DNA from 3 places in the Enterobacter sp. TMH.L2 genome. Region 3 is predicted to be linked to each of the others. Evidence: predicted binding sites of a transcription regulator. Region 3 holds the regulator's gene; each other region holds the start of a gene.

Region 1 (10,267 bases), 580 kb from region 3:
TTGCGCCCCAGCAGGCGAATATGGCTGCGGATAGCGGCGATGTGCTCATTCAGCGCACTTTCACGCGTGAGTTCATCTTCACCATTGAAGTAACGCTCATAGGCCACCAGCGTCATTTTTGCATCAATAACAACGTCTTTGCCCTGAGGCAGGCGGACGATAACATCCGGCTGCATACGACTGTTGTTTTCAAGCTGGATGTTCACCTGAGTCTGGTATTCATGCCCTTCACGCAGGCCAGAAGCTTCCAATACCCTAGTTAACACCACTTCCCCCCAGTTACCCTGGGTTTTGTTGTCGCCCTTCAGTGCTTTGGTGAGATTGAGCGCCTCTTGCGCCATTTGTGCATTGAGCTGCTGAAGGTTACGGATTTCGTGCGTCAACGTATGCCGTTCGCGTGCTTCCTGGCCAAAACTCTCCTGGACCTGGCGTCGGAAGCCATCGAGCTGTTCTCGAAGTGGGGAAAGCAACACGTTAAGGCTTTGGCGGTTCTGCTCTTCAACCTTACGCCCGCTTTGCTCAAAAATACGGTGGGCAAGATTCTCAAACTGCTCGTTCAGGCGCTGCTCGCTGTTAAGCATTTGGCGATGCTTGTCTTCAGCATTGAGCCGGGTTTGCTCGAGCAACGTGGTCAGCTCACGAATATCTGCTTCCTGCCCGCTGTTAATTTCCATTTGAGCACGGACCTCACGGTTAAGCTGGTCGCACTCATCTCGCCAGTGCTGGTTTTGCTGAAGCTCCTGCCGCGCGGCTGTAAGCTCACCGTAGATTTCACGCTGTTCTTCATGCAAAGCCGCCAACCGCTGCGCCGCACGCAGACTGGCGACAAGCCAGCCGGTCAGCAAGCCCACCAACCCGATGCCCAGCCCAAACAACAGTGAAATATCCATGCTTCCCCCAAAACGATACCAACATCGGCAAAATAAAATTCTGCTGTATAAATGTCCAGATGAAAAGGGATTTTCCGGAAGGGAGCGCGCAAAGCATAAAAAAAGCCGGCGAGCGCCGGCCTTATGATCGGAAAAGCAAAACTACAGCAGGCGACGCGCCGCCTCGACCACGATTTTCACCGCGTGACTTTCCGTTTTCTTCATGGTTTCCGCGTTAGGGATCTCTTGCTGAGTACGGTTCACGATGACCCCGGCAACCATACCCGCACGCAGACCCTGGCTGGAGCACATGGTCAGCAGCGTGGCGGATTCCATTTCATAGTTCATCACGCCCATTTCCTGCCACTCTTTCATTGAGCCTTTGAAGCGGCTAACTACGCGGCCGGAGAGCGTGTCGTAACGCTCCTGACCAGGGTAGAAGGTGTCGGAGGATGCCGTCACGCCGATGTGCGTCGTTGCGCCCACGGCTTTTGCCGCTTCAACCAGCGCGGTAGTACATGCGAAGTCTGCCACAGCCGGGTATTCCATTGGCGCGAAGTGCAGGCTGGCACCATCCAGGCGAACAGATGCGGTGGTCACGAGCACATCGCCGACGTTGATGTTCGGCTGAATCGCCCCGGTAGTCCCGACGCGCAGGAAAGTGCGAATGCCAAGCTGTGCCAGTTCTTCAACGGCAATAGAGGTAGATGGGCCGCCGATACCGGTAGAACAGATGATAACCGGCTTGCCGTCGAGTTCAGCACGCCAGGAAGTGAATTCACGGTGGGAAGCCAGCTTAACCGGCTTGTCCATCAGCGCGGCGATTTTTTCCACACGCTCAGGATCGCCAGGGACGATGGCAAGCGTAGCCCCTTGCAGGTCATTTTTAGTGAGGCCGAGATGGAAAACATCAGACTTGGACATAACAGACTCCTCTGTTGAGTAGGTTTCAGGAGAAGCAAAGCGACACTTTACAGAACCCCTGAGCATAATTTCGTGATGACGCTCACTTTGGATGAAACAAATTACATTATTTGTATATTCATATGCGATCAGCATCACAATTAAGCGTCAATCGGGCTATTTTTTGAACTTTGACGGCGTTTTTTGCCCGCCAGATTTGCTACTAATCCTGGCTATAGTTATCACACTGCGCTAATGCTGGTTCGGAGAAAACCATGAAACAAAAGCAAACAACACATAACACACCGGGCGAAGGTTTCGCACCGGCGGCATCCCCCATCGCCCCCACCGCTTTGCTAACGCCGGACGACACTATTCTTTCTGGGGAAACGTCAATTCCAAGCCAGGGCGACAATATGCCGGCTTACCACGCCAGGCCCAAAAATGCCGATGGCCCGCTGCCGGTTGTGATTGTCATTCAGGAGATTTTTGGCGTACACGAACATATCCGCGATCTCTGCCGTCGACTGGCGCTTGAAGGCTATCTGGCCATCGCCCCGGAGCTTTATTTTCGCCAGGGAGAACCGGGAGATTTTGCCGATATCCCCACGTTGTTAAGCAGCCTGGTCTCAAAAGTGCCGGATAACCAGGTGCTGGGCGACCTTGATCATGTGGCCAGTTGGGCTTCACGCAACGGCGGCGATGCGCATCGCCTGATGGTCACCGGTTTTTGCTGGGGCGGGCGAATTGCCTGGCTTTATGCGGCGCACAATCCACAGCTGAAAGCGGCCGTCGCCTGGTACGGCAAGCTGACGGGTGAGAAAACGTTGAACTCTCATCACCACCCGGTAGATATCGCCGTCAATCTTAATGCGCCAGTGCTAGGCCTTTATGGTGGTCAGGATACCGGGATTTCTCAGGAAAGCGTTGAGACCATGCGCCAGGCACTAAGAGCGGCCAATGCCAGGGCGGAAATTATTGTCTACCCGGAAGCCGGACACGCTTTTAACGCTGACTACCGCCCGAGCTACCATGAAGCGTCGGCCAAAGATGGCTGGGAAAGGATGCTGGCGTGGTTTAAACGGTACGGAGTAAGGAAGTAAAGCCGGTCGGTTACCCCGGACTGCATAACATAACGGGCCGTCCGTCACGGCCCGTTATATCCTGACATCTAAAAATCGTATTCGTTAATCACATCTAGAATACTTTTTTCATTATGGTAGCGAGTTCTCAAAGCACCCTGCTGCGATTTTGCTTTACCACAGATAACATTAACCTGTTTTTCAATATCCTTTTGCTGCTCTTTTGGCAAGCTAGAATCCCATTCACCAGATAAATGCTGGCAGTCATCTGCATTTATTAGAAACTCAGTAACGTCTTTTGGATATTTATCCGCAGCCTGAGCGCAGGAAACCAAAAAGAATAGCGCACAGAAAATTAGGCTTTTATTCATTTTATCGACCATCCGTTGACCAATGAGGTTTATCGTTAGCACCGCCGTGATACTTTATCACATCAAAGCTTTTCCCTACTTCATGTAATTGAGTATTCATGCCATCACGGGGCATTGTTTTGATAATAACAGTCTCACCTTTATTATCTTTAATTTCCAGGTTACCCATCCACGACAGCGTCATATCAATAGCATTGCCTTCCGTATGTCGGCTCCTTAACGCCGGAGCAACGTTGAGATTGGACATGCCATAAGCCCGGACCATCGCTTTTGCCGCATTAATGCTTTTATTTCTGTCAGCCTTTCCGTTCGCACCATTATGCACCCATTCAATTTCCACACCCGATTTTTCAGGAATATTGGCAGGTTCAACCATGCCTCGTGCCAGCTTCCAGGACCAGTGCATTAAATATGCCCTTTCCGGCGGACGTAACGTCGCCGAAATAGTTACCCTGACGCCAGCATCTTCAAGGCTTTTTAGAAAATTATTTACATTTGCCCGGAATATTGGACTCAGGGTTTGCGTGTCACTACTTCCCTGGAATCGACTAACCCAGCTTTCACCGCTTAGCTGCTTCATAAGTATCCTTTTATTTCACAAAAAAAGACAAACTGCGCAGTAAGCTTCTCAAGAAAAAATTCAGCATGACAAGGTGAATGTTGGATAAATACGACTTTCAGAAAAGAGTAAGGGCATTATTCCTGGCATTAGCATGCATTAGCGAACAGGGAGATGAGGGCGTGATTTTAACTGTGTGAAAAACGGAGGCTCTCACCTCCGTTTTAGTATTAAGCCTCGCGCAGATTCTGGGCCGCTTGCACCATGTTTGCCAGCGCCGCACGGGTTTCTGGCCAGCCACGGGTTTTCAGGCCGCAGTCCGGGTTAACCCACAGGCGCTCTGCCGGAACAGATTCCGCCGCTTTCTTGAGCAGGGCTTCAATCCATTGCACATCCGGAACGTTTGGAGAGTGGATGTCGTACACGCCCGGCCCGATTTCATTCGGGTATTCGAACTCTTTAAACGCCTCCAGCAGATCCATATCGGAACGGGAAGTTTCGATGGTGATCACGTCCGCATCCAGCGCCGCAATGGAGTCCATGATGTCGTTGAACTCGCAGTAGCACATGTGGGTATGGATTTGGGTGTCATCTCGCACCACGGCGGCGTTCAGACGGAAGGCCTCCACGCCCCACTCCAGATAAGCCTGCCAGTCGGACTGGCGCAGCGGCAAACCTTCACGCAGGGCGGGTTCATCAATCTGGATGATACCGATACCTGCGGCTTCCAGATCCGCTACTTCGTCACGCAGGGCCAGCGCAATCTGCTTCGCGATAGTCTCCCGGGAAACATCTTCACGCGGGAAGGACCAGCAAAGAATCGTCACCGGACCGGTCAGCATGCCTTTAACCGGTTTGTCGGTCAGGGACTGCGCGTATTTGGCCCACTCAACGGTGATCGGCTCCGGACGGCTGATATCACCGATAACAATCGGAGGTTTCACGCAGCGGGAACCGTAGCTCTGCACCCAGCCGTTCTGAGTAAAGACGAAGCCATCCAGATGTTCGCCGAAATACTCAACCATGTCGTTACGCTCAGCTTCGCCATGCACCAACACGTCAAGGCCCAGACGTTCCTGCTCAACAATCGCCTGCTTAATGTGTTCGGCGATACCGGTGCGATAGTTGCTCGCGTCCAGCTTGCCTTTTTTGAAGTCCAGGCGCAGGCCGCGAATTTCAGTTGTCTGCGGGAAGGAGCCAATGGTCGTTGTTGGCCAGGCCGGCAGGTTGAAGCGTTCACGCTGGGCTGCTGCACGGGCAGTGTAAGCATTCTGGCGCTGGCTGTCCTGGGCGGTAATTTTAGCCAGACGCTCGCTGACAGCGGCATTGTGTACACGTTTGGACTGACGACGAGCCTGAATCGGGGCGCTCCATTCAGCAATTTTGACGGTATTCCCACTGTTTAATGCTTCAGTCAGTAAGGACAGCTCAGCACACTTCTGCAGGGCAAAAGCAAACCAGCTTTTAACTTCGGCATCCAGGCGAGTTTCTACGCTCAGGTCAATTGGGCTGTGCAGCAGGGAGCAGGAAGATGCCACCCACAGCTCACGTTTACCCACCAGGTCTTTTAACTGAGCATATTTCTCCGTCAGATCGGCACGCCAGACGTTACGGCCGTTGATAACACCCGCCGACAACAACCAGTTTGCAGGCAGTTTCTTATGGATGTCATTCACGTCATCTTTGCCATGTACAAAATCAACGTGCAGACCCTGCACCGGCAGCGCGGTGATGGTGTTCAGGTTTGGCCCCACGCCTTCGAAGTAGGTGGTAAGCAGCAGCTTCACCCGGCCGGTCAGCGCGTCGTAAGCCGGTTTGAAGGCATCCAGCCATGCTTTTGGCAGCTCCAGCACCAGCGCAGGCTCATCGATTTGTACCCACTCAACGCCACGCTTCGCCAATTCGGCCAGCACCTGCTGGTAGACCGGCAAAATATCTTTCAACAGGCTCAGGCGATCAAACTGTTCGCCTTTCACTTTGCCCAGCCACAGGTAAGTCACTGGCCCAAGCAGGACAGGTTTCACCTTATGGCCCAGCGCAAGCGCCTCGTCGACTTCTTCCAGCAGCTGAGTCCAGGTCAGTTTGAACCGCTGCCCCTTAGTAAATTCCGGCACCATATAGTGGTAGTTGGTATTGAACCATTTGGTCATTTCTGCGGCAGCAGCAGGCTCGCCGGTTGGTGCCCGGCCACGGCCGATGCGAAACAGCGTATCGATATCGACGCTGCCGTCTTTGTTCTGATGACGAGCCGGTACGTTACCGAGCAGCAGGCTGGTGGTCAGAACATGGTCGTACCATGCGAAATCGCCCACCGGCAGTAATTCGACGCCGGCTTGTTTTTGTTGGTCCCAGTGGCGGGCACGCAGTTCGCGGCCAACCGCCAGTAATTCTTCGCGGGAGGTATTCCCTGCCCAGTAGCTTTCTTGTGCTTTTTTCAACTCGCGCTTAAGGCCGACGCGAGGGAACCCCAGGGTGTGATTATGGATTGTCATGGTCTTTCCTCTATTCGGTGCGATGTATTTAGCCATCCAGATGTTTACACTTCTATAATCAGCAGGTACTGTATAATCCTCAAGCGCAATTTGTTCATGCCGAAGTGAAGGACTTTCATGATCGAGATTAAACACCTGCGGACGCTGCAAGCGTTACGACACAGCGGTTCGCTGGCCGCCGCTGCTGCCGCCCTGCATCAGACTCAGTCGGCCCTCTCTCACCAGTTCAGCGATCTGGAGCAGCGGCTCGGCTTCCGCCTGTTTATCCGTAAAAGTCAGCCACTTCGCTTTACGCCGCAGGGGGAGATTCTGCTGCAGCTGGCGGAACAAGTGTTGCCGCAGATTGGCCGCGCCCTGCAGGCCTGCAATGAGCCGCATCAAACCCGGCTGCGCATTGCGATTGAGTGCCACAGCTGCATTCAGTGGCTGACGCCTGCGCTGGAAAATTTCCGCCAGCACTGGCCGCAGGTGGAGATGGACTTTAAATCCGGCGTTACGTTTGATCCGCAGCCTGCGCTGCAGCAGGGCGAGCTGGATATCGTTCTGACATCGGATATTTTGCCGCGCAGCGGGCTACATTATTCGCCGATGTTTGATTTTGAAGTGCGCCTGGTGATGGCGACCGACCACCCATTGGCGAAGAAAGAGAGCATTGAGCCTGAAGATTTAACGCTTGAAACGCTGCTTATTTACCCGGTACAGCGTGAGCGTATGGATATCTGGCGTCATTTCCTGCAGCCAGCAGGGGTTAGCCCGTCGCTGAAAAACGTCGATAACACGCTGCTGCTGATTCAGATGGTATCGGCGCGGATGGGGATTGCCGCCCTGCCGCATTGGGTGGTGGAAAGCTTTGAGCACCAGGGCCTGATTGTGACCAGAACCCTGGGTGAAGGTTTATGGAGCCGCCTCTACGCCGCGGTACGTGACGGCGAACAGCGCCAGCCGGTGACCGAGGCGTTTATTCGCTCGACGCGCCAGCACGCCTGCGATCATTTACCGTTTGTGAAGAACGCGGAGCGACCCATCGGCGATGTACCCACAGCGAGGCCATTATCACCGTTCCCCCAATAATAAAGCTCGGCCAGTGGGGCTGCTCCTGCCAGATGGCAAGATTCACCAGCAGCCCGGCCGGGACGTGCACGTTGTTCATGATGCCGAGCGTGCCGGCGTCCACCTGAGTTGCGCCGTAGTTCCACATAAAATAACCCAACCCGGAAGCGACAACGCCAAGCCAGACCAAAATCCCCCACTGTAGCGTCGTGGTGGGGAGTTTTTGCGGATTGCCAAGCGCAAACCAGGCAACAACGGCGACAATAAACGCCCCCAGATAGAACCACGAAAACGCGCAGTGCTGCGGCATCGGGTGCGTTTCCATCAGGCGCTTGTAGCCCACCATGCCGATAGCGAAGCAGATGTTCGCCCCTTGCACCAGCAGCAGGCCGATCCAGAAGTGATCGCTGACTTTATCGTAACGAATAATCGCCGCGCCAATCACCGCCAGCCCCGCACTCAGCGCATAGCCCCAGCGCAGTTTATTGCCGCTCAGCAGGTCGTAAATCAGCGTGACGTACAGCGGCGTCATTACCGTGAAAAGCAGGAATTCGGATACCGTGAGATAGAGGTAAGCGCGGAAGCTGAAGAGGTACATCACGCCAAGCTGTAGCGCGCCCACCAGCATGTACAGCAGCAGGGTTTTGAGCGGGTAACCTTTAAAACGCAGGAACGGCAGAAACACCAGCGCCGCCAGGCCAACGCGCATCAGCACCGAGAAATAGCTGTCCACATGCCCGGCGAGGTACTCCCCAATCAGGCTAAACGAGAAGGCCCACAGAATCGTGGTAATGATGAGTAATGGCACAATGAGCAATCCACAACGAACAAGATTGCGCCATTGTACTGAGAGGAGGCTACATCGGCTTAACTATTTAGTTGACGAGTGGACATTTATTAACCACTCGTCATTTGCCGATCACTCAGTCTTGAGGAACAGCTTACGCAGATAATGCGGCACGGCGTTGTCGCCGTTGGTGCCAATCACTTCCAGCTCCGGCAACAGATCTTTCAGGCGCTGGTGAGCGTTGCCCATGATGCAGCCCTTACCGGCCATGCTCAGCATCTCGGCGTCGTTCATGCCGTCGCCAAAGGCAATGCAATCCTTCAGGCCGTAACCCATCGCTTTCGAGACCGCTTCCAGCGCGTGCCCTTTGGAAACACCGCCCGCCATCACTTCCAGGCAGGTCAGCGTCGAGAAGCTGACGTTCACGCGGTCACCCCAGCGGGCGTTGATCGCCTGTTCCAGCGGCAGCAGCGTGTCGTGATCGTCGCAGGTAAAGAATACTTTGCTGACGCCGTCGGCTTCCAGCAGGCCCGGTTCAAACAGGGTGTAGCTGAATTTTGCTTCCTGGAAATACTTCATCTCTTCCGGGCGGTGGCGGTTCATAAACCACTCGTCGCCTTTGTAGACGTTGGTCACGATGTCCGGGTTGTTATGCACCACGCCAAACAAGTCCTGAGCGATGTCGTGGTCGAGATCGTGAGAGAAGAACAAGTTGCCGTCGGTATCGTGCACGCGAGCGCCGTTCGAGGTGATCATGTACGCCTTGATCTCAAGATTGTCGCGAATTTGCGCCACATCGATATGGTGACGGCCGGTGGCAAAAACAAAGTTAACGCCTTCAGCGGTGAGCAGTTTTAACGTTTCTTTCGCATAAGCGGAGAGGAAATGATCGGGAGACAGCAAGGTGCCATCTAAATCTGAAGCAACGACGTGGTACATAGGGATATTCAGCCTCTGGAGAGATATTTTCAATTAGTTATGCCGGTCGAAAAACTCAAGCACGGCAGACAATGCTCTGGCTCGCATAGCGTCCTTCTCAAACAGGATCTCGTGATACGCGCCTTCAATGACGTAAGGTGTTTCCCCCTCACAAGGGTGGCCCGCCGCGGCCATAATTTCGCAGAATTGCTGGTGCGCGCGGTTATCGACCACTCGCTCCTCTTCCGCCTGGAGTAAAAAGATCGGCGTGGTGATGGCAGTGGCTCCTGCTAACACCTTTTCTCCGGCGAGGATCCCTTCTCGTACCCAATGGAACGTTGGCCCGCCTACCCGCAATGCTGGCTCATCAGCATAAAAACGCAGGCTGCGGCGGTACCGCTCTTCGCTGTGGGTCAGGACGTTAACGCTAAACGGCAGCGCGCGCCAGCGGCCCGTCCCAATGGCGTATCCTTCCCGAATACGTGGATGCCCTTCGGCCCAGTCAAGAATATGACGCACCATCCATTCCGGCCAGCGCAGGATAATACCAAACATCGGGGCGCAGAGCGCGACCGCATCAAAAGCGCCCGGGGCTTGCTGTAACCATAACGCGGCAATGGCGCCGCCCATCGAATGGGCCAACAGGTAGCGTTTACGCCAGTGCCCTGACGCCACTTCCTGCTGGTAAAAATGGTCAAAATCTTCGACATAGTCACTAAAGTTGACGACGTGGCCACGGTGGGTGTCCGACAGCATGCGTCCTGAACGCCCCTGCCCGCGGTGGTCGATGATCAACACATCAAACCCGCTGTGGAACAGGTCATACGCCAGCTCAGCATATTTCACGTAGCTTTCTATTCTACCTGGGCAGACCACAATCACGCGATCGTGCTGCGGTGAACAGAAGCGAACGTAGCGAACCGGCACGTCGTCCACGCCGGTAAATTCGCGCTCTTCCCGCTTGCGCCAGAAGTCCGTCAGTGGGCCCGTGGCAAAAGCAGCAAATGCGCCTTCGCGTTCTAACCATCCATTTTTATGCTGAGACATAGGGGTCGGCATCAGGTATCTGTGGTTTTTTTATGGCCCGTGGCACGCTTATCAACAATAGCGTATTGTGGCATAAAAGCGCGCGTTCAGGGAGTTTCGCATGACCTTCGAGTGGTGGTTTACCTATCTGCTAACCACAATAATTCTTAGCCTTTCCCCCGGCTCCGGCGCCATCAATACCATGACTAC
Region 2 (10,267 bases), 1.3 Mb from region 3:
ATTTCATTTTCTCTATTTTTATGAGGACTAAGGTAGGGGGAGTGAATTCTATGTAATACACTCCGCGGGAATGCATATTATTCAACATTCACCTAAATGGCTTAAGAAAGAAAGGTTTTTGGTCTTAATTCATTTTGTTTATGAGTTAAAGATTGAGAATTAAGGTTTCTTCACTTATTGAGATGGAGATATTGCGTTCCGCCAAAATAATATGGGGTGAAAGGCATAAGGGCGAACTCAGATGTCGGATTCAAGGGAATAAGAATGCAGCAGTTGAGGAATTAGGAAAGGCGACGACGGAAGAGGCGCTATCAAAATGAGTGCAATAGTTTATCTCACTTCTTCTCTTTTTTCTGGATTTCCAGCAGTTGCTCCGGCGTAACGGCCGGATAGGCCTGCGCGTCTTCCGGGACTTCCTGCTGCGACGGAATAGGCACTAACGGGCCGAGAAAACGCGGCTCACGCTTGAAGAGATAGAGATCGGCTAATGCCCCCAGGCGAGCGGCAAATTCGCGGGTACGCACGGTCAGCATGTTTTTTGGGGAAGGTACCGCGTAGCACTGCGCCTGAATCCCCATATGCAGGGCGATAAACAGCGCACGCTCGCAGTGGAAGCGCTGGGTGATAATGATGAAATCGTTGGTATCAAAGACTTTACGGGTGCGGACAATCGAGTCCAGCGTGCGGAAGCCTGCGTAATCCAGCACGATATCCGCCGGATCAACGCCGCCGGCGATCAGGTCTTTGCGCATGGTCATCGGCTCGTTGTAGCTTTGCTGCGCGTTATCGCCGCTGAGCAGCAGGTAGTTCACCTTGCCGCTGTTGTAGGCGTTCAGCGCGCCCTGAATACGGTACAGGTAATACTGATTGATGACGCCGGTGCGGTAATACTTGGCGGTGCCGAGCACTACACCCACCTGGCGATAGGGCAAGTCCTGCAGTTCATCGTAGACGTAGGGGGCGGTTTTCCAGCTGATCCAGCGGTCGAGCCCGAGCGCAGCCGCCAGCATTAAGCCGATAACAATAAGCAGGCTGTAAAACACGCGCTTCAACATGGACTTGCAGACTCATTCGCGGGGTGAAATTTCATCCAAGGCTACTTTACCCGGCCCTCAAGAGCAAGAAACGCGGGTTCAGTTGGGGCAAATTTCAACAATGCGAGTGTGGGTACACCCGCAACGGAGAATTATTGAACAATATTAACACGCTCAACGGCTTCACAGCCCAGCGCTTTCAGCGTGGCGGAGGTGGCATCCCACTGCAGCAGCGGCGCATCGATTTTTTCTGCCAGCACGGCGCGCTTAATTTGTGGGTAGTCGTAACCATTCAGAGAAAGCAGGTTCAGCGCGGCCTGCAGCGGCGGAAGGGAAGGGTTAAACGCAGCGTTTTCCGCATAGCATCCGGTGAAGATTTTCCCGTCGACCATTTCCAGCGCAACGCCTGCCGGGGCCTTGCTGTAAGGCGCATGACTGCGGTTAGCCGCGCTAATTGCCGCCTGAGTCAGGGCATCCCCTTTCAGCGCAAAACCGTGGTTTTCTTCGTCCAGCAGCAGCGTTTTGATCTCCAGGTCGCGTGGGCCAAAGGCATCCGGCAGATATTCGCCCAAAGTGGAAGGCTTGCGGCCAGGCAGATGAATACCCAGTGCGGTGCCGCTGTTCAGTTCATTCATAAACTGACGGCAGTGGCCGCAGGGCGTGTAGTTGACCGTGATATCAACCAGGCCTTTTTCGCCGCGCATCCACGCGTGGGTAATGGCGCTTTGTTCGGCGTGCACGGTTTGCTGCATGGTGGCACCCAGAAACTCCATGTTGCCGCCAAAATAGAGATTCCCGCTGACGCCTCGCGCGACGGCGCCGACGTTAAAATGAGAGAGGTCTGCGCGGGCACAGGCTGCGGCCAGCGGCAACAGAGCGAAAGCCAGGTCTTGGTCACCCAGCCCGGTTTGATGTTTTAGCGCTTCAACTTCGGCTGCGGTAAACATAGCCGGGAAGTGGTCGTCGGCAAGCAGGGGTTGCAAAGCGGTTTGCAGCGCGGCGGGGAGTTGCACAACGGCGGCATCAAAACGTGAACGCATGTTAAAGCCTCATCAAAGGTAACGGAAACGTAGTTTACGGATCTGTACCGGCCAAATATGTGATCTAGTTCTAATTGTTTATGCAACTTATGAAAACAAATCTGAAAGTGCGCGATCTCTCGCAAGCTTTAGCCGAAAAGCTTCAGCAGTACCGGGAATAAAAACGGAGCGATAAGCGACGTCATGACCCCGCAAATCACCAGCGCCAGCGAGCTAAAAGCCCCTTCCTGGAAGTCCAGTTCCGCACAGCGAGCGGTGCCCAGCGCGTGGGAAGCGGTACCCATTGCCAGCCCGCGTGAGGCTTTGGTATTGATGCGCATCATGTTCAGCAGCGTGTGGCCAAACACCGCGCCAAGAATACCGACGAAGATAACGCAGACGGCGCTGATAGCCGGGATACCACCAATGCCGCCGCCAACCGCCATTGCAATCGGCGTGGTGACGGATTTTGGCAGGACCGAAGCGGCAATTTCCGGGGACGCCCCCATCAATAACGCGATAGATGTGCCGGTGGACATCGCCACCATGCTGCCAATAAAGCAGATGGTAATAATGGATTTCCAGCGGGCGCGAATCTGGTGTATTTGCTCATAGAGCGGGAAGGCCAGGGCTACAACGGCGGGCTGCAGCAGGTCGTTGAGCACTTCGCTGCCTTTAAAATAGTGGTCGTAAGGAATGCCGGTCAGCAGCAAAAAAGGAATGATCACCACCATGCAAACCAGCAGCGGGTTCAGCAGCGGGGATTTCAACCGGGCGGCCAGCTTGCGGGCGGCAAAAAACACCACCAGCGTTAACGGTAAAGACCACCATATAAAGTGCATCATTTTTTCTCTGCCTCGCCTTCACCAATCACTTTTCTTTCACCGTGTACCAGATGTGAGCTCCAGCTCACGATAACCAGCACCACCAGCGTGCTGATCAAACAGGACACCACCACCGGACCAAACTGGGCTTTCAGCACGTCGTAATACTGCATCACGCCCACGCCAATGGGGACGAACAGAAGGGCCATATAGCGAATCAGCAAATGGCAGCTGGGTTTTACCCACTTCGCCGGCAGGATCTGCAGCGACAGCAGCACAAACAAAATCAGCATGCCGATAATGCTGCCGGGAATGACGATAGGCAGTAAAGAGGCGACAAAAATACCGGCGTATAAACACAGGTAAATTAAGACAAAAGCGCGAAGATACTGCCAGATTATCGTGAACGAGTTGCGCATGGAGGTTACCCTTTAAGAAACGCATTCATCATACAATTAAACTCAAAATTGTGCTATCCATCACATCATGAATTATCAGCATAACAAACATTCCCTGCGTGAAGGTTGTCGGGCGGATTTCGGGCAATAAAAAAGCGGCCCGGAGGCCGCTATTTTGCAAACTGCTGGACTTAGTTCAGACGAACCGGCATCCCGGAACGGTTCTGAATCGCCTGGTCAACAACGGTGGTGTCAACGTCGGACTGAGCGGTCACCTGCTGAACGCTGCTGGTCAGTTTAATCGGCACGATTTCATCGGAGTTGAACTGCGCTTCGGTGGTGGAAAGCGGGTTGTGAACTTCGATGTAGCGGCTGCCGTCTGGCTCGGTGGTGGCTTTTACCGGCTCATCAATGAATTGAACGCGGGTGCCAACCGGCACGTTGTCGAACAGGAACTTGATGTCTTCGTTACGCAGACGCACGCAGCCGTGGCTTACGCGCAGACCGATACCGAAGTTGGCGTTGGTGCCGTGAATCGCATACAGGTTACCGATGTACAGCGCGTACAGGCCCATTGGGTTGTCCGGGCCAGCGGGAACAACGGCTGGCAGCGGCGTACCGGCTGCGGCGTATTCCGCGTGCATTTTCGCCGTCGGGGTCCAGGTTGGGCCATTTTTCTTACGCTCTACCTTGGTGGTCCAGTTGATCGGGGTATCTTTCCCCAGCTGGCCGATACCGATTGGCAGCACGATCACCGTGTTGGTGCCTTTCGGGTAATAGTAGAGGCGCATTTCGGCACTGTTGATCACAATCCCTTCATGCACGGTGTCAGGCAGGATCAGCTGCTGAGGGATGTTCAGGATGGTGCCGGCTTTTGGCAGGTACGGGTCAATGCCTGGGTTAGCTTCCAGCATGTTAGACAGACCCATCTGGTACTGTGCGGCATACTCTTCCAGCGGCGCGGTGCTGCCTTCAGGAATAGTGATAACCTGGTTTTCACCAACCAGGCGGCTGCCGTTAGTCGGTAACGGATAAGTCACGGCGGAAGCAGAGAAAGACGCGACAGCCACAAAAGCCAGTAAAAGCGAGCGTAATTTCATATTCATGTTATGCGAGTGTTATGCCAGACGGGCCAGCTAGTGAGTGTTCATGGACGATTCAGCCGCGCATTATATGTGCATTACATTCATCTGGGAAATCAGATGTGGATGAAATCACAATTTTTTCACACTGATTAACTATTGTACGGTGAAGATGCGGGGCGACCCTTTATCATAGTTATGGCATAATGTGGCCGAAATCACATTCCAAAATCTCGACAACTTATTTCTCCAGGACATACCAGTGCTTGTATCCAGCAACGTTACCATGCAGTTTGGCAGCAAACCGCTGTTCGAAAATATCTCCGTTAAATTTGGCGGCGGCAACCGTTACGGCCTGATTGGCGCGAACGGAAGCGGCAAATCCACGTTCATGAAAATCCTCGGCGGGGACTTAGAGCCAACGCTTGGCAACGTTTCTCTCGACCCAAACGAGCGTATCGGTAAGCTGCGTCAGGATCAGTTCGCCTTCGAAAAATTCACCGTACTCGACACCGTTATCATGGGCCACGGCGAGCTGTGGGAAGTGAAGCAGGAACGCGACCGCATTTATGCCCTGCCTGAGATGAGCGAAGAAGACGGTTACAAAGTTGCCGACCTCGAAGTGAAATACGGCGAGATGGACGGCTACACCGCAGAAGCGCGTGCCGGTGAATTGCTGCTTGGCGTGGGCATTCCGCTGGAGCAGCACTACGGCTCGATGAGCGAAGTCGCTCCAGGCTGGAAGCTGCGCGTGCTGCTGGCGCAGGCGCTGTTCTCTAACCCGGACATCCTGCTGCTCGACGAACCAACGAACAACCTGGACATCGACACCATCCGTTGGCTGGAGCAGACGCTGAACGAACGCGACAGCACCATGATCATTATCTCGCACGACCGTCACTTCCTGAATATGGTCTGCACCCATATGGCTGACCTGGACTACGGCGAGCTGCGCGTTTACCCTGGCAACTACGACGAGTACATGACGGCGGCAACTCAGGCTCGCGAGCGCCTGCTGGCGGACAACGCGAAGAAGAAAGCGCAGATTGCAGACCTGCAATCCTTCGTTAGCCGCTTTAGCGCCAACGCCTCCAAATCTCGCCAGGCCACCTCCCGTGCCCGTCAGATTGATAAAATCAAGCTGGATGAAGTGAAGGCGTCCAGCCGTCAGAACCCGTTCATCCGCTTCGAGCAGGATAAGAAACTGTTCCGTAACGCCCTTGAAGTTGAAGCCGTGACCAAAGGGTTTGAGAACGGCCCGCTGTTTAAAAACTTCAACCTGCTGCTGGAAGTGGGCGAGAAGATTGCCATTTTGGGTGCCAACGGCGTGGGTAAATCTACCATGCTGAAAACCCTGGTCGGCGAGCTGACCCCGGAAAACGGCAGCGTGAAGTGGTCTGAAAATGCTCAGATTGGCTACTACGCCCAGGATCACGAATACGAGTTCGAAAACGATCTGACCGTCTTTGACTGGATGAGTCAGTGGAAGCAGGAAGGCGACGACGAACAGGCGGTGCGCAGCATCCTGGGTCGTCTACTGTTCAGCCAGGACGACATCAAGAAGCCAGCCAAAGTCCTTTCCGGGGGCGAGAAGGGCCGTATGCTGTTCGGCAAGCTGATGATGGAAAAACCAAACATCCTGATCATGGATGAACCAACCAACCACCTGGATATGGAATCCATCGAGTCGCTGAACATGGCGCTGGAAATGTACCAGGGGACGCTGATCTTCGTTTCCCACGACCGTGAGTTTGTTAGCTCGCTGGCAACCCGCGTGCTGGAAATTACCCCAGAGCGCGTGATTGACTTCACCGGTGGCTACGAAGATTACCTGCGTAGCAAAGGGATCGACGGGTAATTTTACCCTCACCCTAAAAGGGAGAGGGAATAGATTATGTACTGTTCTGCCCTGTTGTTTTCCCCCTCGTCCCTTTGGGCTGAGGGGCAATTACAGCCCCCATACCTCGCATTCCACGCCGTTCACCAGCAATCGACGTCTTTCTCCCTCAGGCAAAGACAGCTTAATCTCGCGCCACGCGGGCAAATAATCCCCCTTGCGGCTAAAGGCCACGTTAATCTCGTTGGCTGAGCAGGTTATTTCCCAGCGAAGCCAGAGCGCGTTGCCTTCTTTATAGCCCCAGGATTCTCCGTCATCCTCAAACAACACGCCGTGGGACGTCCCGGTGCCCTGCAGCGGGTAAATTTTTAGCTCACGGACGGTATCGTCCTGCGGGGAAACGTAGCTGATGCGTTCGCTGTGAGGCAGAGCCGCACCGGCGCGAACCAGCAATGGCAAACGCTCAAGCGGGGCGGGCAGGGTGATGGTCTGGCCGCCGCTAAACCACTGGCCGGAATAATAGTCGTACCAGCCGTGCTCATTGGCCGGCAGCCATAAAGTACGTTCGCGTTGTCCTGGTTCCACCACGCTTGCCACCAGAAGATCCCGGCCCAGCAGGAACTCATCGCATTCATCAAACGTCTTCACGTCATGTTCATGGTCGAGGAACGTCGGCCTCAGCATGGGTTCATCATCCGCGTGTGCCTGCCACAGCAGCGTGTAGAAATAGGGCAGCAGGCGATAACGCAGCTCAATGGCGCTGCGGATGGCCGGAGTCACCGCCGGATACATCCAGGGTTCGTTCACTGTGTGGTCATCATTCCACGAATGGATGGTGAAGCGCGGGTGCATCACGCCGTTCTGAACCCAGCGCACGAAAAGCTCGGCGTCAGGCTTGTCGCCCGAAAAACCGCCAACGTCATGCCCGACGTTAAACAGGCCGGACAGGCTCATGCCGACGCCCATCCGCGTGTTGTAACGCAGCGTATCCCAGCTGGTGCGGTTGTCGCCGCTCCACGTCTGGACGTAGCGCTGCATCCCGGCGCAGCCGGAACGGGAAATCAGATATGGGCGTTTTTCCGGGGAAAATTTCTGCTGAGCCTCCATCGAAGCGCGCATCATTAGCAGCGGCATGACCGGGCGAATATGTTTGATGGCTATCGGCTGGCCAAAGCCGTGACAGCGCGCTTCCCCGTCCCACACTTCGTATTCGTTGTTGTCGTTCCAGGTGGAGCCAATGCCCATTTCCAGCAGCTGTGTGGTAACGCCAGCCTGCCACCATTTCACCGTGGCCGGGTTGGTGAAGTCCAGATGAGAGCCTTCATCGTCCCAGAAGCTGGAGTGTTCCGGCGCATCGGATTCCGAATCTTTGATAAACAGCCCGCCTTTGGCAACCTCCTCATAACGCGGATGATCCTGCAGCAGACAAGGCTTGATGTTGGCCGCAAGGCGGATCCCGGCCGCCATAAACGCCTGGCTCATCACCTTCGGCTGCGGCACCTTTTCATAATTCCAGTTAAACACGTAGCGTTTGTTATTGATGGAGGTGTAGCCCGACGAAAGCTGGAATGAGTCGCACGGAATCGCGTGCTGCTGACTCAGCCGAATAAAGTTCATCAGCTGATTTTGGGCGTCGGGTGCGTCGGTGTAATGCATCGTTGAGCCGCTGTAGCCGAGGCTCCATTTTGGCCCGAAGAAGGTTTTCCCGGTCAGGCGCACGAAGGCCTTGGTGACGTCCAGCACGCGCGGGCCGAGAAACAGGTAATAGTCCAGATCGCCGGCTTCTGCCTGCCAGCGGCGATAGGCCAGATGATAGTTGTCTATCTCGTTGCCCAGATCCAGCCAGCAGCTGCTCAGGTTGTCATAGAACAGGCCAAAGCTGACGTCGTCCCGGCGCGTAATGGTGAAGGGAATATGCTTGTAAAGCGGGTCGGTCGACACCGCGTTATAGCCCATTGCGTCCAGATTACGCATCTCATAGCGCCTGCCGGTGCGGTTAAGCGGCCCGGCTTTTTCACCCAGCCCGTAAAAGCGCTCCCCGGCAAAGCGCCGCTGATAGTGGGCCACGCCATCGCCGTGAGCGTTAAGCTGGTAAGCGCTGGTGGGGCGATCGCAGGCGAGGGGCAGCCATTCGCCCTGGGCGGATTTGTATTCCCACTCCAGATAAAGCGGCTGGCGCACGGTCACGCGCAGGCTTTCGCTACTGATGATGAGCCTATCCGATTGCTGTTCCAGCGTGAAGCCGGGCAGGGTAAACCCGGCGTGGCTTTCGCGGTCGCGTCCCTCCCACGGGACATCCTGCTGCGGGGCGATGCTCCAGGTGCGGTCCAGCGCCAGGCCCTGTTGACGTTTAATCAGCACGCGAAACAGCTTATCTTCCAGCACATACAGGTGCAGCGAATGCTTGCCGTCGAGGGTCAGGATAACCTGGCTGTCATCTTGTTTTGCGAGCGTCCAGTTCTTAAGTGTTTTCATGAGAGACCATCCATTCAGGTGCGTTTTGCGCGGCGTTCGGCGATAAATGCCACCAGGAACACCGCGCCGATCAGATCAAAAAAGCCCATGGCGATAAACAGCGGGTTGAAGCCAATCTTGTCGGCGGTCACGCCGATGATCAGAGAGAAGATAAAGCTGGCAATCCAGGCCGCCGAACCGCGCATGCCGTTGACGGTGGCCATCTGGCCTTTATCAAAAGAGTCCACCACCAGCGCGCTGAGCATGCAGGAGATAATCTGGTGCCCGAAGCCGCCGATGGAGATAAGCAGGATGGCAATCCAGGGATCTTTGGTGACGGCGACCAGCGCCAGAGAAAGCATCAGGAACGCGCCGGTTACCGAACTCGCCACCACGGAATTGGTGCGCGAGCAGCCAAAAATACGGACGTAAACTTTGGTCAGATAGCCGCTGGCAATGCTGCCGATATCGGCGGCGAGGAACGGCAGCCAGGCGAACATAGCAATCTGTTTGAGATCCATTCCGCGTTCGTTGGCCAGGTAAAGCGGAACCCAAAAGCTCAGGACCGCCCAGGCGGGTTCCGCCATAAAAGCTGGAATGGCGATGCCGTAAAAGCGTTTATTTTTGGAGACGGTTTTCAGGGCGGTGAAAAACGGCAGTTTCACGGTGGGCGGCTCGTTGTCCTGCTTGATGAACGCCAGTTCTTCCTTGCTCAGGTTCGGGTGCTGTTCCGGGTTGTGGTAAAACAGCCACCACAGCACAACCCACCCTAGCGCCAGCGCGCCGCTGAACATAAAGGCACCCTGCCAGCCAAAAAAACTGTGGGCAAAATAGATAATCGGCGGAGCCAGCATTGCGCCGATGGAAAAGCCCACCCCGGCCCAGCCTGCGGCAATCGGTCGCTCTTTTTTCGGGAACCATTCACCCAGCGTTTTGGCGTTGGCGGGCGTGGCTGCGGCCTCCGCACCGCCCATCATGAAGCGCAAAATAGCCAGCTGTAACCAGCTCCCGGCGCCGGCATGCAGCATGCACATCACCGCCCAGATGCTGGCGCAGATCAGAAAGCCGATCTTCAGGCCAATCACGTCGATCAGCCAGCCGCAGAGAGGCTGGAACAGGGTATAGGCCAGCTGAAAAGCACCGACTATCCAGGAATATTGTTCGGTGGTAATGCCGAGGGAGGTTTTCAGTTCAGGCGCCAGGATCCCCAGCGCATTACGCGTGATGTAATTCACGGTGACGCCAAGTAAGAACAGAACCAGAACCCACCAGCGCAAATGTCGGAAAACGCGTCCTGCCTTAACGGCGGTTATCGGTTGGTCGATGCCATGACTCATAGTTCACTCCACCTTGTAGGGTAATTAGTAGAATTGGTATGCCACTATTTTTGGCGATGGATGTATTTTAATTATTTGATTTTTATGTATTTAATTTTATTTGTGCTTTCAGTGAGAACCTTATTGGTTTACAAAATGGAGCGTAATTGAGTTATCAGCCAACCAATAGCGCAATTTTTGCAAATATTTTCACTACCTCGATCCGACGCGAAGAAATAACGCTAAATCTCCGGCACTATGGCGTACTCGCAGTCATGAAAATTTTTTCATTTCACAAACGGG
Region 3 (10,267 bases):
CGGCGGGGCCGCATCCGTTTCCAGGCGCTCGTATTTCGCGGTGCCAATTTTCCAGGCTAGCCACAAAAGGTAAACGCTCCCGGCAATCTTCAGGATAAGGTGCAGAGCGGGGTAAAGCAGGATTAAGCTGCCTACGCCGAAGGCAACAAGCACTAAAATGCACTGCATTCCGAGCATGATGCCAATCATCAGCGGCAGGCTGCGGAAGAAACCGTAATTCGCCCCGGATGCGGTAAGTAGCGTATTATTAGGGCCAGGTGTGATGGCGGCGACCCAGAGAAAGCCCAGCATCGAAAGAAAAAGCGTTAAGTCCATGAATTGGGTGCTCCACACCCGAAGAATAATTAGCGAACTAAACGAAACTAACAGTGTGATATGGCCAGTACAAGTCCTTTAGAATTGAATATTCATCATGATGAAGGTGACGATTTCCGCCCGATGCGCGGACTCAGTAACCCGCATCTGCAAACCATGATCCCACGTTTGATTCGTCGTCGAATCAATTTCAAACCCCACTGGCAGCGGCTGGATATGCCGGACGGGGATTTTGTCGATCTTGCGTGGAGCGAAGATCCGCAAACCGCTATGCACAAACCTCGCCTGGTCGTGTTTCACGGACTCGAAGGCAGCCTCCACAGCCCGTATGCTCACGGCATGATAGAAGCGGCGAAAAAACGCGGCTGGCTGGGCGTGGTGATGCATTTTCGCGGCTGCAGCGGCGTGCCGAACCGTAAAGAACGCATTTATCACTCCGGCGAAACCGAAGACGGTACTTACTTCCTCGAATGGTTAAACCAGCGCTACGGTGAAGTCCCCACCGCCGCAGTTGGTTTTTCGCTGGGTGGGAACATGCTCGCCTGCCTGATGGCAAAACAGGGCGCTGCCTGCACGCTGAAAGCCGGCGTGATTGTTTCCGCCCCGCTGATGCTTGAGCAGTGTTGCTACCACATGGAGCAGGGCTTCTCGCGCGTCTATCAGCATTACCTGCTGAATCTGCTGAAGAAAAATGCCGCCCGTAAGCTGAAGAGCTACCCTGGCTCGCTGCCTATCGACCTCCGCAAGCTGAAAAGCCTGCGCCGCATTCGCGAGTTCGATGACTTAATTACCTCGAAGATCCATGGCTTTGCCGACGCGCTGGACTACTATCGCCAGTGCAGCGCCATGCCGCTTTTGCCGGAAATTGCCGCTCCGACGCTGATTATCCACGCCAAAGACGACCCGTTTATGGATCACCACGTCATCCCGGATCGCGAAACGCTGCCACCCAATATCCACTACCAGCTCACGACTTACGGCGGCCACGTTGGCTTTGTCGGCGGGACTCTGCTGCGCCCACAGATGTGGCTTGAGCAGCGCATTCCCGACTGGCTAACCCGCTTCCTGGACCACTGAAATGATCATTCCCTGGCAAGATCTCGACCCTGAAACGCTCGACAATTTGATTGAATCTTTTGTATTACGGGAAGGCACCGATTATGGTGAGCAGGAGCGCTCGCTGACGCAAAAAGTCGCCGACGTGAAGCGCCAGTTACAAAGCGGCGAGGCCGTGCTGGTTTGGTCTGAACTCCATGAAACGGTGAACATTATGCCGCGCGGGCAGTTTCGCGGCTGACCGCTGACTGGCAGGGTGATCTATACTGGCTGAAAAGTATAACAAGCAGATACAGATCTCTTTTCCGATCCCTCACGGAGTTTTCACCCTATGTCAGCCAAACACCCGGTTATTGCGGTCACAGGTTCCAGCGGCGCCGGCACCACGACCACCAGCCTCGCTTTCCGCAAGATTTTCCAGCAGCTCAACCTGCGCGCCGCTGAAGTTGAAGGCGACAGTTTCCACCGCTATACCCGCCCGGAAATGGACATGGCTATCCGCAAAGCACGCGATGCTGGCCGCCATATTAGTTACTTTGGGCCAGACGCCAACGACTTCGGGTTACTGGAACGAACCTTTATCGAATACGGCCAGACCGGCAAAGGGCAAGCGCGTAAATACCTGCATACCTACGATGAAGCGGTGCCGTGGAACCAGGTGCCGGGTACTTTTACGCCCTGGCAGCCGCTCCCGGAGCCCACTGACGTCCTGTTTTACGAAGGCCTGCACGGCGGTGTAGTCACCCCTCAACATAACGTCGCCGACTGCGTCGATTTACTGGTAGGCGTGGTGCCCATCGTTAACCTGGAATGGATTCAGAAACTGGTGCGCGATACCAGCGAACGCGGCCATTCACGGGAAGCGGTGATGGATTCCGTAGTGCGCTCCATGGACGATTACATCAACTTCATTACGCCGCAGTTCTCACGTACCCATATCAACTTCCAGCGCGTTCCGACGGTAGACACCTCTAACCCGTTTGCCGCGCGAGCCATTCCGTCGCTGGACGAAAGCTTCGTGGTCATTCACTTCCGTGGGCTGGACGACATCGACTTCCCTTATCTGCTGGCAATGTTGCAGGGGTCGTTTATCTCCCACATCAATACATTGGTGGTACCGGGCGGGAAAATGGGGCTGGCGATGGAGCTGATCATGGCCCCGCTGGTGCAGCGGCTGGCAGAAGGCAGGAAAATTGCCTGATGGCGTAAGGGCGGTCTGTATACCGCCCTTTTCTACTTAGGTTTCAATAATTTCGTAGCTGTGGCTAATCTCTGCGGCTTTCTCCAGCATCAACGTCACCGAGCAATATTTCTCTGCGGTCAGCTCAACGGCGCGGGCAACCGCACTTTCTTTCAGCTCTTTCCCGGTCACAACAAAATGCAAATGAATGCGGGTGAACAGACGAGGTGCTTCTTCACGACGTTCGGAAGTCAGTTTCACCTCACAATCCGTCACATCATGGCGGCCTTTTTGCAGAATCGACACCACGTCAATTGAGCTACAACCGCCCGCGGCCATCAGCAGCATTTCCATCGGGCTTGGCGCTTTATCCCCGGAGTCCCCGTCCATCAGAATTTGGTGGCCAGAAGCGGATTCGCCGAGGAAGGTCATGCCTTCCACCCATTTAACACGTGCCTGCATTTTACCTACTCCCGTAATAAAAATTTCTTTCAGATTACGCGTCTACGTGAAAACTGGCAACGTAAGGCGATCCAGGTCATGCTGAAACGAGACAATACAAGACACTAACCAAAAGCTATGCTAAAACAATCCGGATGCTGCTGCGATACAGAGACGTTTATGCCGTAAGCAGAGGAAACGACTAATTACAGGCCGCAGGGTTAACCTGCCCGCCAGCTCCCAGGGCTTGGGAAAATTTCACGATTGCAACGCCAGACAAGAGGTTCCGCGTCTTGTCTTTGGTAGCCAGTTTATAACAGAGGATAACCGCGCATGGTGCTTGGCAAACCGCAAACAGACCCGACTCTCGAATGGTTCTTGTCTCATTGCCACATTCATAAGTATCCGTCGAAGAGCACGCTGATTCACCAGGGTGAAAAGGCGGAGACGCTGTACTACATCGTCAAAGGCTCCGTAGCTGTTCTGATTAAAGATGAAGAAGGCAAGGAGATGATCCTTTCTTATCTGAATCAGGGTGATTTCATTGGTGAATTAGGTTTGTTCGAAGAAGGCCAGGAGCGTAGCGCCTGGGTTCGCGCCAAGTCAGCCTGTGAAGTAGCTGAAATTTCCTATAAAAAATTCCGTCAGCTGATTCAGGTCAACCCGGACATCCTGATGCGTCTTTCTTCCCAGATGGCGCGCCGCCTGCAGGTAACTTCTGAGAAAGTTGGCAACCTCGCCTTCCTCGACGTGACCGGCCGCATTGCTCAGACGCTGCTGAACCTGGCTAAACAGCCGGATGCCATGACCCACCCGGACGGGATGCAAATCAAAATCACCCGCCAGGAAATCGGTCAGATCGTGGGCTGCTCCCGCGAAACCGTTGGCCGTATTCTGAAAATGCTGGAAGATCAGAACCTCATTTCCGCCCACGGTAAAACGATTGTCGTTTACGGCACCCGTTAATTAGCCCTTATAAAGGCGTGTCGCTTCGGTAACACGCCTTTTTTGTCTCTACAATTCAGGCTATGTGGAAGAGATTAATTTACCACCCAGAAGTTAACTACGCGCTGCGGCAAACGCTGGTGCTGTGTCTTCCCGTGGCTGTCGGCCTGCTGCTTGGCAGCCTGCAAAACGGCCTTCTCTTCTCGTTAGTTCCCGCCTGCTGCAACATTGCCGGGCTGGACACGCCGCACAAGCGCTTCTTCAAACGATTGATCATCGGCGGCAGTCTGTTCGCTCTCAGCAGCCTTATCCTGCAGCTTCTGCTGCTTTACACCCACATCCCGCTGCCGGCGATATTGATCGTCATGGCTCTGCTGCTCGGTGTGACGGCAGAAATCAGCTCACTTCACGCCCGCCTGCTGCCCGCATCGCTGATCGCCGCTATTTTTACGCTCAGCATGGCCGGGAATATGCCGATCTGGAAGCCCATGGTGCTCTATATCTTCGGCACCATCTGGTACGGCGCCTTCAACTGGTTCTGGTTCCGGCTATGGCGTGAACAACCGCTCAGGGAGTCGCTCAGCCTGCTGTACCGCCAGTTGGCAGATTACTGCGAAGCAAAGTACAGCCTGCTGACCCAGCATACCGACCCGGAAAAAGCGCTGCCGCCGCTGCTGGCCCGCCAGCAAAAAGCCGTCGACCTGATCACTACCTGCTACCAGCAGCTGCATATGCTATCGGCCAACCAGCAAAACGGCTACAAGCGTCTGTTACGCGCTTTCCAGGTTGCGCTGGATCTGCAGGAACACATTTCGGTTAGCCTGCATCAGCCTGAAGAGGTGCAAAAACTGGTCGAGCAAAGCCATGCGGAAGCCGTGATCCGCTGGAATGCTCAAACCATCGCCGCGCGCCTGCGCGTGCTGGCAGACGATATTCTTTACCACCGCTATCCAACGCGCTTTACCATGGATAAGCAGATCGACGCCCTGGAAAAAATCGCCCGCCAGAATCCGGACAATCCAGTGGGGCAGTTCTGCCATTACCACTTCAGCCGCATTGCCCGGGTACTGAAAACCCAGCGGCCGCTGTACGTGAGGGATTTAATGGAGGACAGGGAACGCCGTTTACCGTTTTTCCCGGCCCTGAAAAGCTATCTCTCGTTTAAATCCTCCGCTTTGCGCAGCTCCGCGCGCTTAGGTGTGATGCTGACCATTGCCAGCCTGCTGGGCTCCTTCTTACACCTGCCAAAGCCGTATTGGATCCTAATGACGGTGATGTTCGTGACGCAAAACGGCTACGGTGCAACGCGGGTGCGCATTGTTCACAGGGCGGCAGGTACCATGGCAGGGCTGTGTATCGCGGGTATCACCCTGCACTTCCACGTCCCGGACAGCTACACCCTGCTGGCGATGTTAATGATTACGCTGGTGAGTTACCTGTTTATCCGCAAAAGCTACGGTTGGGCCACCATTGGCTTCACCGTCACGGCGGTATATACCCTGCAGCTCATCACCCTCAGCGCCGAGAGTTACATTATTCCCAGGCTGATAGACACTCTGCTCGGCTGCCTGATCGCCTTTGGCGGCATGATCTGGCTGTGGCCACAGTGGCAAACCGGCCTGCTGCGTCAGAACGCCCACGACGCGCTGGAGGCGGACCAGGACGCTATTCGGCTGATATTGAGCAACGATCCAGAGCCCACGCCGCTGGCCTGGCAGCGTATGCGGGTCAACCAGGCGCACAATGCGCTGTTCAACTCGCTCAATCAGGCGATGCAGGAGCCAGGATTTAACTCCCACTACCTGGCAGACATGAAACTTTGGGTGACGCACAGCCAGTTCATCGTCGAGCATATCAACGCCATGACCACGCTGGCGCGCGAACACAACATGCTGACGCCGGACCTGGCGCAGAAATATCTACAGTCTTGTGAGATTGGGTTACAGCGGTGCCAGCAAAGGCTGGAGTATGACGGGCCTGGCGGGTCGAACGACACGAATATCCTGGAATCGGACACGCTGCCCACGGGGCCGTTAAGCACCATGGAGCAGCATTTACAGCGGATTATTGGCCACCTGAACACCATGCATACCATCTCCTCGGTCGCCTGGCGCCAGCGGCCTCATCATGGGATCTGGCTCAACCGCCGTCTGCGACGCTCGGGTTAGCCTTAGCTGGCTACCACGCTGGCAACCGCTTTGGCGAAGCGCTGTATCCCTTCCAGGATATCCGCGTCCTCGACAATAAGCGAAGGCGCGAAGCGCATAACGTCCGGCCCGGCGTTCAATACCATCACACCTTCTGCCGCGCCAGCGTAGAGAAACTCGCGGGCGCGCCCTTTGTACTTCTCGTTAAGCTCTGCACCAATCAACAGCCCCATGCCGCGAATGTCGCTGAACAGATCGAACTGTGCGTTTATCTTTTGCAGTTGTTCAACGAAAAGCTGACGTTTGTCCGCCACACCTTTGAGGACTTCCGGCGTGTTGATGATATCGAAAGCCGCCCCGGCCACCGCACAGGCCAATGGGTTGCCGCCGTAGGTAGAACCGTGGCTGCCGACGTGGAACGCGGAGGCAATTTCATGGGTGGTCAGCATAGCACTTACCGGGAAACCACCGCCAAGCGCTTTGGCGCTGGTCAGAATATCTGGCGTGACGCCGTAGTTGATGTAAGCGAAAAGCTCGCCCGTGCGGCCCATGCCGGACTGCACTTCATCAAAGACCAGCAGCGCCTGGTGCTCATCACACAAATCGCGCAGCCCCTGCAGGAATTCCGGCGTCGCGGCGGTCACGCCACCCTCGCCCTGAATCGGCTCCACCACCACCGCGCAGGTATGATCGTCCATCACCGCTTTCACCGCCGCGAGGTCGTTATACGGCACATGAATAATATCGGCAGGTTTCGGGCCGAAGCCGTCGGAGTATTTAGCCTGTCCCCCCACGGAAACGGTGAACAGCGAACGCCCGTGAAACGCATTGTAGAAGGCGATGATTTTGCTTTTGTACGGGCTATGGCGGGTCGAAGCATAATAGCGAGCCAGCTTGAAAGCCGTCTCGTTCGCTTCCGTACCGGAGTTCATGAAGACGACGCGCTCGGCAAAGGTGGCATCAATCAGCTTACGGGCAAGTTTCAGGGCGGGCTCATTAGTAAAAACGTTGCTGGTGTGCCACAGGGTTTCACCCTGGGTTTTCAGCGCCTCCACCAGCGCAGGGTGACAATGCCCCAGTGCGGTCACGGCGATGCCTCCGGCAAAATCCACGTACTCCTTCCCGGCGGTGTCCCACACGCGGCTGCCTTTCCCTTTCACTGGAATAAATTCTGCTGGTGCATAAATCGGCAGAATCACTTCATCGAAGGTTGCCCGCGTAACCGCTGATTGTTCAGTTGTCATTTATTCCCCACCCGTTTTTATGCGTTAGACACCAATGAAAATATAATCACGAAATATGCATAAAAAACCAAAAACAGGCAAGTGACAATTCATCTCTGGAGGAAATTCGCCAGCAGCGCATGCCCCTGCTCGCTGAGAATACTTTCCGGGTGGAACTGCACGCCCTCAAGATCCAGCGAGCGGTGACGGATGCCCATGATTTCCTGTTTGTCCGTCCAGGCCGTGACCTCAAAACAGTCAGGCAGAGTATCGGGATCAATGAGCAGCGAATGATAGCGCGTCACGGTCAGCGGATTATTCAGCCCACGGAATACGCCGCTGCCGTTATGGCTGATGGCGGAGGTTTTGCCATGCATCACCTGTTCGGCCCGCACGATAGCCGCCCCAAACACCTGCGCAATAGCCTGATGTCCGAGACAAACGCCAAGAATCGGTAGCTGCCCGGCAAAGTGATTAATGGCGGCAAGTGAAATACCTGCCTCGGTCGGGGTACAAGGGCCTGGAGAGATCACCAACTTGTCAGGGGTCAGGCGCTCAATATCGTCCAGCCCAATTTCATCGTTACGCTTAACCAACACCTCCTCACCCAGTTCGCAAAAATACTGGTAGAGGTTCCAGGTGAAGGAATCATAGTTGTCGATAAGCAGTAACATGGCAGCTCCAGGGCAAAAAAGAACGCGCTATTCTAGTCGCTTTCCAACGCCAGGCTCACCACTTATTGAAATTCTCTGCTTCAGGGAAGGCGTAGCGCGGGCGATTGAGGCCCGCGCAGAAATACTTAAGGCAGGACCTTCGCGGAAAGAATCACGATAGGTTTAGTCGGCACATTCTGGTACGGGCCGACGTCATGGCTTGGCGCCTGGGAAATTTTATCGGCAACGTCCAGACCTTTGACCACTTTACCAAATACGGCGTAGCCAAAGTCACGCTGGCCGTGATCCAGGAAGGCATTATCGGCCACATTGATAAAGAACTGGCTGGTGGCGCTGTCTTTGTCTGCGGTGCGCGCCATAGAAATGGTGCCGCGGGTATTGCGCAGGCCATTGTCCGCTTCGTTTTTGATAGGCGGGTTAGGCTGCTTCTGATTCATATCTTCGGTGAAACCGCCGCCCTGAATCATAAAGCCCGGGATTACGCGGTGGAAGGTCGTGTTGTTATAAAAACCGCTGTTGACGTAATCCACGAAGTTTTTGACCGAAACCGGCGCTTTTTGGCTATTTAACTCAAGCTCAATATTGCCAGCCGAGGTGGTCAACAGGACGTGCGGATCGCCTTTTGCAGCCAGCGCCGCAGGTGAAAGCGCAGAGAGGGCGAATACAGCTGCAACAGCCGCCAGTGTCGATTTGAGCATGAACAATTCCTTACGAAGGCAGTGAGTGAAGCAAGTGGCTTGATTGTAAAGAGGCACCGCAGCCGACGCCAGCCATTTACGGTTTTTTACTTACACGCAAATCAACGAGTTGCCGCGCCAACACGCTGAAATAGATTGAAATATGTGACACACCTCATGATTCAGTCAGTTTATTTCAGCAATAAATTCATAATTCATTTAAATAGATCACGCAAATGACTAAAATCTGCCCGTCCGCCGCGCTGTCAATGCGCTTTACATTTCCTTGCACAGGCTCGTTATGACTAACAGCAACCGAACCAAGCTCTTATGGATTAGCTTCTTCTCCTACGCCCTGACTGGCGCGTTGGTGATCGTCACCGGGATGGTGATGGGAAACATCGCAGAGTACTTTAATCTGCCGGTGTCCAGCATGAGTAATACTTTTACGTTCCTTAATGCCGGTATTTTAATCTCTATCTTCCTGAACGCCTGGCTGATGGAAATCGTGCCGCTGAAAACCCAGCTGCGCTTTGGTTTCCTGCTGATGGTGCTGGCCGTCGCTGGCCTGATCTTCGGTCATAACCTGGCTATCTTCTCCGCATCCATGTTCGTACTGGGCCTTGTGAGCGGGATAACCATGTCGATTGGTACCTTCCTGATCACCCATATGTATGAAGGGCGTCAGCGCGGTTCCCGCCTGCTGTTTACCGACTCCTTCTTCAGCATGGCCGGGATGATTTTCCCGATGGTCGCCGCTATTCTGCTGGCTCGCAGCATCAACTGGTACTGGGTCTACGTATGTATCGGCCTGGTCTATGTCGCTATCTTCCTGCTGACCCTGGGCTGTGAATTCCCGGCGCTGGGCAAACATGCGAAGAAAGACGACCAGCCTGTCACCAAAGAAAAATGGGGCATCGGCGTGCTGTTCCTGTCCATCGCGGCGCTGTGCTACATCCTCGGCCAGCTGGGCTTTATTTCCTGGGTTCCGGAATATGCCAAAGGCCTGGGCATGAGCATCAACGATGCCGGTAAGCTGGTGAGTGACTTCTGGATGTCTTACATGTTCGGCATGTGGGCGTTCAGCTTCATCCTGCGTTTCTTCGACCTGCAGCGCATTCTGACCGTGCTCGCCGGGGCAGCCACCGTGCTGATGTACCTGTTCAACCACGGTGATCCGGCTCATCTGGCCTGGTTTATTCTGTCGCTTGGTTTCTTCTCCAGCGCCATTTACACCACGATCATCACCCTGGGTTCACAGCAGACCAAAGTCTCTTCCCCGAAACTGGTTAACTTTGTCCTGACCTGCGGCACCGTGGGCACCATGCTGACCTTCATCGTCACTGGTCCAATCGTGGCGCACAGTGGCCCTCTGGCTGCTCTGCACACCGCCAATGGCCTGTACGCTGTCGTCTTCGTCATGTGCCTGCTGCTTGGGTTCGTCACCAGGCACCGCCGCCATGGCGCAGAGGCTGCGGCACACTGATAGTCCTGCGACTCACCCTCTCCTTTAACGGGGAGAGGGTTCTTTCACTCTCCCTCCCGCTATTATTACGTTTTTCGCAATAATGAATTACCGATAAGGCTTATTCCTGCCCATTATTGCCTG

Evidence for each region. The regulator CRP, encoded in region 3, controls carbon source genes, mostly activating them, when cyclic AMP is high. The targets are predictions, from matches to a motif close to ATGTGANNNNNNTCACAT.
Region 1: a site for CRP is predicted at 1,916-1,933, ahead of udp (uridine phosphorylase). Genes of this name have one in related genera too.
Region 2: a site for CRP is predicted at 3,345-3,362, ahead of ACREYP_RS07270 (CidA/LrgA family protein). Genes of this name have one in related genera too.

What each region holds. Positions count from the first base shown of each region.
Region 1 is NZ_CP193791.1:4,452,968-4,463,234, forward strand. Features, by position in the region: gene rmuC (DNA recombination protein RmuC) at 1-890, opposite strand, end outside; gene udp (uridine phosphorylase) at 1,032-1,793, opposite strand; gene ACREYP_RS21330 (dienelactone hydrolase family protein) at 2,048-2,875, shown strand; gene ACREYP_RS21335 (hypothetical protein) at 2,944-3,225, opposite strand; gene ACREYP_RS21340 (peptidoglycan-binding domain-containing protein) at 3,227-3,805, opposite strand; gene metE (5-methyltetrahydropteroyltriglutamate--homocysteine S-methyltransferase) at 4,015-6,276, opposite strand; gene metR (HTH-type transcriptional regulator MetR) at 6,394-7,347, shown strand; gene ACREYP_RS21355 (carboxylate/amino acid/amine transporter) at 7,235-8,134, opposite strand; gene yigL (sugar/pyridoxal phosphate phosphatase YigL) at 8,246-9,052, opposite strand; gene pldB (lysophospholipase L2) at 9,086-10,078, opposite strand; gene rhtB (homoserine/homoserine lactone efflux protein) at 10,179-10,267, shown strand, end outside.
Region 2 is NZ_CP193791.1:1,515,087-1,525,353, forward strand. Features, by position in the region: gene ACREYP_RS07250 (hypothetical protein) at 1-7, opposite strand, end outside; gene sanA (outer membrane permeability protein SanA) at 336-1,055, opposite strand; gene cdd (cytidine deaminase) at 1,187-2,074, opposite strand; gene ACREYP_RS07265 (CidB/LrgB family autolysis modulator) at 2,203-2,898, opposite strand; gene ACREYP_RS07270 (CidA/LrgA family protein) at 2,895-3,296, opposite strand; gene ldtB (L,D-transpeptidase) at 3,467-4,381, opposite strand; gene ACREYP_RS07280 (ABC-F family ATPase) at 4,620-6,215, shown strand; gene ACREYP_RS07285 (glycoside hydrolase family 31 protein) at 6,306-8,669, opposite strand; gene ACREYP_RS07290 (MFS transporter) at 8,684-9,985, opposite strand.
Region 3 is NZ_CP193791.1:222,335-232,601, reverse strand. Features, by position in the region: gene ACREYP_RS01065 (LysE family translocator) at 1-315, opposite strand, end outside; gene ACREYP_RS01060 (hydrolase) at 376-1,392, shown strand; gene ACREYP_RS01055 (YheU family protein) at 1,394-1,612, shown strand; gene ACREYP_RS01050 (phosphoribulokinase) at 1,703-2,572, shown strand; gene ACREYP_RS01045 (OsmC family protein) at 2,609-3,013, opposite strand; gene crp (cAMP-activated global transcriptional regulator CRP) at 3,326-3,958, shown strand; gene ACREYP_RS01035 (YccS/YhfK family putative transporter) at 4,021-6,105, shown strand; gene argD (bifunctional acetylornithine/succinyldiaminopimelate transaminase) at 6,108-7,328, opposite strand; gene pabA (aminodeoxychorismate synthase component 2) at 7,418-7,981, opposite strand; gene ppiA (peptidylprolyl isomerase A) at 8,107-8,679, opposite strand; gene tsgA (MFS transporter TsgA) at 8,960-10,144, shown strand.